Linked DNA regions of Hydrogenispora ethanolica. The protein of the gene in region 1 interacts with the protein of each later gene in a pairwise test. Links are inferred from orthologs where the notes say so. Each region holds a gene or a part of one and is shown on either strand. Other genes may lie near its edges. The genes, in order: EDC14_RS12330 and topA.

Region 1 (3,319 bases):
GCGGATGCGGGAGGGGATCATCCGCAGATCGGCCATGACCGCTTTCTTTTCGATCTTGGCGATCGCCTCTTCGTCAGTGCCGTAGACTTCGGCCGGCGCGCCGAATTTCAGGTAGATATCGTCCACTTCCCGAATGAGCTTATGCAGTTTCTCCTTGGAGATATAATCATCCAGAAACCCGCCGACTTCCGTCGAGAGGGTCAACTTCCCGTCACTGAATGCCCCGGCCCCGCCCCAACCGCTGGTAATGGAGCACGGCGCACATTGGGTGCAGGCGATCTTCCGCTCCGAGGAAGGACAGCGCCGCTCGGCCAAGTTCCGCCCCTTTTCCAGGATCGCCACGCGCAACGATGAGCGTTCGACCAGCTCCAAGGCTGCAAAAATGCCCGCCGGCCCCGCTCCGATAATCAACACATCATACTGATTTTTCAAGCCATCACCATCTCTTCTTTGATTATAGAATTCCAGAAAAAGCAGGAATTCTATTCTTCTGCCAGAGAATTGTTCATATTTGACGCGAAGCGACTGATGCGGCCATCGTTCTTTGCAAAATTTTTCAATTCTCCAACCGAAACTCGGCCCAGTTTTGGCCTCTTTTATATTCAACGCCGCGAATTTAAACTCCTTTCGAATTTCGCCGCGAAAGGAATTTGTTCAAGCGGAGCGAAATTGTAAAGGTCATCCTATTTTTCCAAAAGAACGCCGGTCCGGATCCTCAAGCCTCATGATACCAGATAACCAGTCGAGCCGCGTAAATCGTTATGATGGGACAGCGGGAACGGCCGCAGCAAATTTATCCCGTTTTCCGGGTCAAACCGAAATTATGCTTATTATCGGGCCCCCGCCGGGCAACGCTATATCTGCGTCTTCTTTCGACCGAACGGAAGCCTCGGTCGGAGCCTTTTGAAAAACAGGATCCCAACATTTCGAAAATGAGGTGACCTTCTGATGAAAAGAATTTGGTTGCTCGCCCTCTCGTCCCTGTTATTGCTAGGCGGCGCTTCCTGCAGCGCCACTTCCCGGCCCCTGGTGCTCAAAGTCCAGGCCGACAAGACGGTTTACCAGAGCGGCGAAGTGATCGCCATGGCCCTGACGGTGCTCAATCTCAACCGCGAGCCGGTCCAACTGTCCTTCGCCAGCAGTCAGGTCTTTGATTTTTGGCTGGCCGACGGGGATCAAACCGTCTGGAAATGGTCGACCGGCCGCTTCTTCACGCAGGCGTTGAGCAAACTCACGCTCAAACCCGGCCAACCCGTAACCTATGTCGCCAAAATGGATCCCGATGCGGCGGCGGCCCTGAAACCCGGGACTTACCGGCTGGTGGGAGAGCTCAAGACCAAAGAAAAACTGGTTGCGAAACCGGTGGAGATCCGGATCACTGATCCGGCGCGCTAAAAATTGACTTTCGCGGCAACACGGCCTGATTCCGGTGCTTGATAAGCGATTGTATGGTATACTAAGGGTATGGAACAACCGTATCAAACCATTCAAGCGCCGGCCAGCGCACAGCTAGTGGTGGAACGCTCCCGCTTCATCGGACATTGTCTGGAGGTGGCCGACGAAGCGGCGGCCAAGGACTTCGTTTTACAGATCCGGGCCGAACACGCCCAGGCCAATCATAATTGTTATGCCTACCGCATCGGCAACGGCGCGCATCCGCTCGAATACTTCAATGATCACGGCGAACCGAGCGGCACCGCCGGCAAACCGATCCTCGGCGCCATCCAGCGCCGCAATCTGACCCATGTGGTCGTAGTCGTCACCCGGTATTTCGGCGGCAAGAAACTGGGGGTGCGGGGCTTGATCGAAGCCTACGGCCAGGCCGCCACCGAAGTCCTGAACGCGGCCGGAACCGTGACCCGGATCCCTTGTTTCGATGTCTGCTTGACCTATGGCTACGCCGATCATTCGCTCATCCTGCATCGTCTGGGGCAGGTCGAGGCCCAGGTGATCGAATCGCTCTTTGGCGAATGGGTCACCACCCGCTTGCGGATTCCCGCCGCCCAGCGCGAACGGTTTCAGAAGCTCCTGGCCGAGCTGCCGGTGACCGGGGTCCGGGAATGATCCCCTGGCCGCTCCGGAAAAAATTAACGTCAAAATCCTCTTGAAAATGAGAATGGCTTGTGTTAATATAATCCTACACGCGATAAACGCCCTGTGCCGAAGTGGCGGAATTGGCAGACGCAGTGGACTCAAAATCCACCGCCGTTAAAAGCGTGCCGGTTCGAGTCCGGCCTTCGGCACCAAGTTAACAATGCAAATCCTAAAAATGGATTTGCTTTTTTTATTTTTTGGCACCAAGTTGACTCTTGAAACCCGTAAAATGTCATCGAATCCTATAACTGACACGGCTTTTTTCCGGAAAAATACTCTTATCGGCGCAAGAGTATTTTTATTTTTAAGGCTCTTGTAGTTTCACTAGTTCGAGGATTTTTGTCATACCACTCTCCCGCCCGCTAGAAGTTTGAATATGAAAATAACTCCGGATCATCCGGGTTTTATCTACCGTTTGAATTACCAAGCTTCATCCATTTTTTCGCGATTCGAGTAGCTTCCTTCGCTTTTTCATTCATTTTTCTTCTTGATCCGGGCCAGGGCCGAGCTCCCACAGTTGGTCACATGGACCCAATATGTTTCCAGTTATCTTGAATCAGCAAAATCGCTGTTAAAGAGTCTGCTTTTTGGGTTGTCTCGATATTGCTCCGTAGCCGAATAAAATCAGCCTCAATATTGTTCACATAGTCATGGTCGATATCCACCTGTAAAAACGGTTTAATCCGATACCAGGATTGAGTAGCCTTTCGCAAGTTAATCGCCGCTTCTTTCCATTCTTCTTTCCGGATATGGTTTTCCGTTTCCTTTAAATGCCTTGAAAATCCGCTCATTCCATCCAATGGTTGGCGTAGCAGGGCACAAGAACAAACCATCACGGTACAAGTGATGAGAATGAGCGAAAATAAAATATGCTTTTTCATAGTTAACCTCCTTATCCATTGGTTGGGATGATGTAGTAGAATTGGTCGCCTTTCATATCCACATATAAATTTCCTTTCGTATCCAACTGAGCCAAAGAAACCTGCGAGAAATCCCGGATATTCTGTTTTGCCAATTGATGCTGAAGCCAGGCTTGAGCCAGATTGAGAGACTTAAGCGCATCCTTGAGGACCTTCCCGTCTTCAATTAAGGTCGTGGGTAAACCGGCATATTGCGTCGGCAGCTGAAGATCGCTCGGAGTCAGAGGCTGCTTTTGCGATTTCAACTGCACACTGAGCTTGCCGTTGGTCTCGAAAAGAGCAAATTCGACATCGGCGATGTTAAA
Region 2 (3,250 bases), on another replicon or contig:
TTTAGGACTTCCGTCCGAGACTGCTGTTAAACTTCCTTCAAACTAAAGCAAATCCGTTTTTTGCCGAAAGATTAATAAAGCCCAGACAGGGGATGAAATCAATGGAAAGGGTCATCGAGATTGCCAATTATGTAATGAAGCAAGTGTTGGATCAAGGCGATAATATGCTTTCGGAGAGAAATTTAATCGCCGCATTGGTAGAACTGGGTTATGAAGCCAACGAGATCGAGGCTGCTTTTAAATTACTCTACTCCATACCATCTACCCTGAAGTCGGACGATGACGTCATTGAACGGGTGAGTGTCAATGGCTATCGGGTTTTCTCCCCCGCCGAAATTCGTAAAATTTCTGTACCTTGCCGAGGCGAACTGATTCGGTTGGCGGATAGTTCCTTGATTTCTCCGGATGAGATGGAAAAGATTTTAGCCGAGGCGCTACTGTTGGATTCTTTTGAGGTTGGAATGAAAGAACTGGAATTGATACTGCATAAAGTGATCGAGGATGAGGAACGATTATTAATGATCCTTTTCCATCCGAACGACAGTGCAGCCTGCATTTGTTTGAATTGACGTCTCCCATCGGGTTAGTGATAACCCTTTTTTTATGGATTTGGAATATTCTGTCGCCATTTTATCCGGATACCCTAGCGTATGAGGAAAATGGCGCATTGTAACTGTACGGAGGTATTTTTGTGAAATCATTGGTTATCGTGGAATCCCCGGCCAAGGCCAAAACGATCGAAAAGTATTTGGGCAAAAAATATATGGTAAAGGCATCCATGGGACATATTGTCGATCTCCCGAAGAGCCAATTCGGCGTCGACATCAATAATGGTTTTAAGCCGAAATATATTAATATTCGAGGCAAAGGAAAGATTATTCAGGAATTGAAGGAGTCAGCCAAAAAAGCCGACTCGATCTTTTTGGCGACTGACCCTGACCGCGAAGGAGAGGCGATCTCCTGGCATTTGGCCAATATTCTCGATTTAAAAGAGGAACGCTGCAAACGGGTTGAATTTCACGAGATTACCAAAAAGGCTGTAGAGAATTCATTAAAGCATCCGCGTCCCATCGATTTGGATAAGGTCAATGCTCAACAAGCGCGACGTATTTTAGACCGGATCGTCGGTTACGAATTGAGTCCGTTACTTTGGCGAAAGATTCGAAGAGGATTGAGCGCGGGTCGCGTACAATCGGTCGCGGTTCGGCTCATTTGTGAAAGAGAACAAGAGATCCGGGAGTTTATAAAAGAGGAATTTTGGAGCATAACCGGGGATTTTAATAATGTTAAAGGGGAAGGGTTTTCAGCCAAGTTAACCTCCAAGGGCAAGAAAAAACTGGTTATCGCCAACGAAGAGCAAGCGAAGAAGATTACCGAGGATTTAAAGAATTACCAATATTTGATCACCGAGGTCAAACGAAAAGAGAAACTGCGTTTTCCGGCTCCTCCTTTTACAACCAGCAGTCTGCAACAGGAAGCCGCTCGTAAGTTGGGTTTTGGAGCTAAAAAAACAATGATGCTCGCCCAACAGTTATATGAGGGAATTGAATTGGGCGAGGCCGGCAGCGATGGCTTAATCACGTATATGAGGACGGATTCGGTTCGAGTGGCTGAAGAAGCTCAAGTCGAAGCGAGAGAAGTCATCCAGGAACGGTATGGTCCCGATCGATTACCGGAAAAACCGCCTGTCTATAAAACCAAAGCCGCCAGCGCGCAAGAGGCGCATGAGGCGATTCGGCCGACCCGGATTGGACGGGTGCCGGAATCAGTAAAACCCTTTCTTTCCAAAGATCAGTTTCGCTTATACCAGCTGATTTGGTCACGCTTTACTGCCAGCCAGATGCTCCCGGCCATCATGGATACAGTCGGGGTTGCGATCAAGGGCGGGGAATATATCTTTCGCGCCAACGGCAGCGTGCTTAAATTCCCGGGTTTCCTCGAAGTATATCAGGAAGGCCGGGATGATGACGCGCCAGAAGAGGAAGGCATCCTGCCGGAGATGAATGAAGCAGAACAGGTTCAGCTTCAAGCTCTGGCTCCGAAGCAACATTTTACCCAACCACCACCCCGCTATACGGAGGCTACTCTGATCAAGACGTTGGAAGAGAAGGGAATCGGACGCCCCAGCACTTTTGCTCCAACCATTGACACGATTATGAAACGAAATTATGTCCAATTAGAAGAGAAACGCTTCAAACCAACTGAATTGGGCCAGGTCGTAGTGGATTTGTTGAAACAAAAGTTTGGCCAGATCGTCGACTACGAGTTTACTGCGGAGATGGAAGAGAAACTCGATCAGATCGCGGAAGGCAATCTGGAATGGGTAAATGTTTTATCCGATTTTTATGGAACCTTCAGTCAAGAGGTGGCTCAAGCCAAGGAGACTGTGGAGCGGTTAGAGGTCCCTGTCGAAGAGAGCGATGAGAAGTGCGAAAAATGCGGCCGGACCATGGTTTATAAATATGGACGTTTTGGAAAATTCCTGGCCTGCCCCGGCTATCCGGAATGCAAGAACGCCAAACCCTTGCGGAAAGTATTGGGATTGAAATGTCCAAAATGCGGCCAGGGGGAAGTGGTGGAACGGAAATCCAAGAAAGGCCGCCTGTTTTACGGATGCAACCAGTATCCGCAATGTGACTTTGTCACTTGGGAAAGGCCCTATAAAGAACCCTGCCCCAAATGTGGCTCCATTTGTACGGTGAAAGGCGGACGGAACCAGCCTAAACAGATCCTCTGCCTCAATCAGAACTGCGGGTATCAAGCGGAATTGACGGAGCAGGGCGGGTCGGAGGAATGAGGCCGGTTGTTATTATCGGGGCTGGTTTAGCAGGTTCTGAAGCAGCCTGGCAATTGGTCAAGCGGAATGTTCCAGTCCGTTTGTATGAGATGCGTCCGGGAAAGATGACTCCGGCCCATCATAGCGGCGATTTTGCTGAGCTGGTTTGCAGCAATTCGCTGCGCGGCGCGTCACTCGAAAATGCCGTCGGCTTACTGAAAGAAGAAATGCGCCGGTTTGATTCGATCATTATGCGCGCCGCCGATGCCACCAGTGTCCCGGCTGGAGGCGCCCTGGCGGTCAACCGTCATGAGTTCTCGCAAAAAGTGGCGGAACTTTTGTTGGAAAGTCCCTTGCTCGAGGTGGTTCGGGAAGAGTTGACTGCGATTCCCGAAGGTCCGGTCATCGTGGCCACCGGGCCATTGACCTCCCCCGGTTTGGCGGAGGCGATTCAACAGTTTACCGGGCAACAGT

What was found.
Region 2: the proteins of EDC14_RS12330 (region 1) and topA interact in binary tests that used the Escherichia coli proteins (3 or more experiments, as listed by UniProt). The link is inferred for Hydrogenispora ethanolica from one-to-one orthologs.

What each region holds. Positions count from the first base shown.
Region 1 is NZ_SLUN01000014.1:29,782-33,100, reverse strand. What follows is about bases 268-3,264. They hold EDC14_RS12330 (IMPACT family protein), read left to right. Parts: upstream 268-1,464; coding sequence 1,465-2,064; downstream 2,065-3,264. Other genes in these bases: EDC14_RS12315 (DUF421 domain-containing protein), read right to left, coding at 2,987-3,264; EDC14_RS12320 (DUF4363 family protein), read right to left, coding at 2,616-2,975; EDC14_RS12335 (BsuPI-related putative proteinase inhibitor), read left to right, coding at 949-1,395; EDC14_RS12340 (NAD(P)/FAD-dependent oxidoreductase), read right to left, coding at 268-432. Outside these bases: more of EDC14_RS12340, read right to left, coding at 1-267; more of EDC14_RS12315, read right to left, coding at 3,265-3,319.
Region 2 is NZ_SLUN01000049.1:12,370-15,619, reverse strand. What follows is about bases 317-3,244. They hold topA (type I DNA topoisomerase), read left to right. Parts: upstream 317-691; coding sequence 692-2,797; downstream 2,798-3,244. Other genes in these bases: trmFO (methylenetetrahydrofolate--tRNA-(uracil(54)-C(5))-methyltransferase (FADH(2)-oxidizing) TrmFO), read left to right, coding at 2,794-3,244; EDC14_RS24245 (DUF494 family protein), read left to right, coding at 317-569. Also shown: more of EDC14_RS24245, read left to right, coding at 102-316; more of trmFO, read left to right, coding at 3,245-3,250. UniProt on the Escherichia coli protein: Releases the supercoiling and torsional tension of DNA, which is introduced during the DNA replication and transcription, by transiently cleaving and rejoining one strand of the DNA duplex.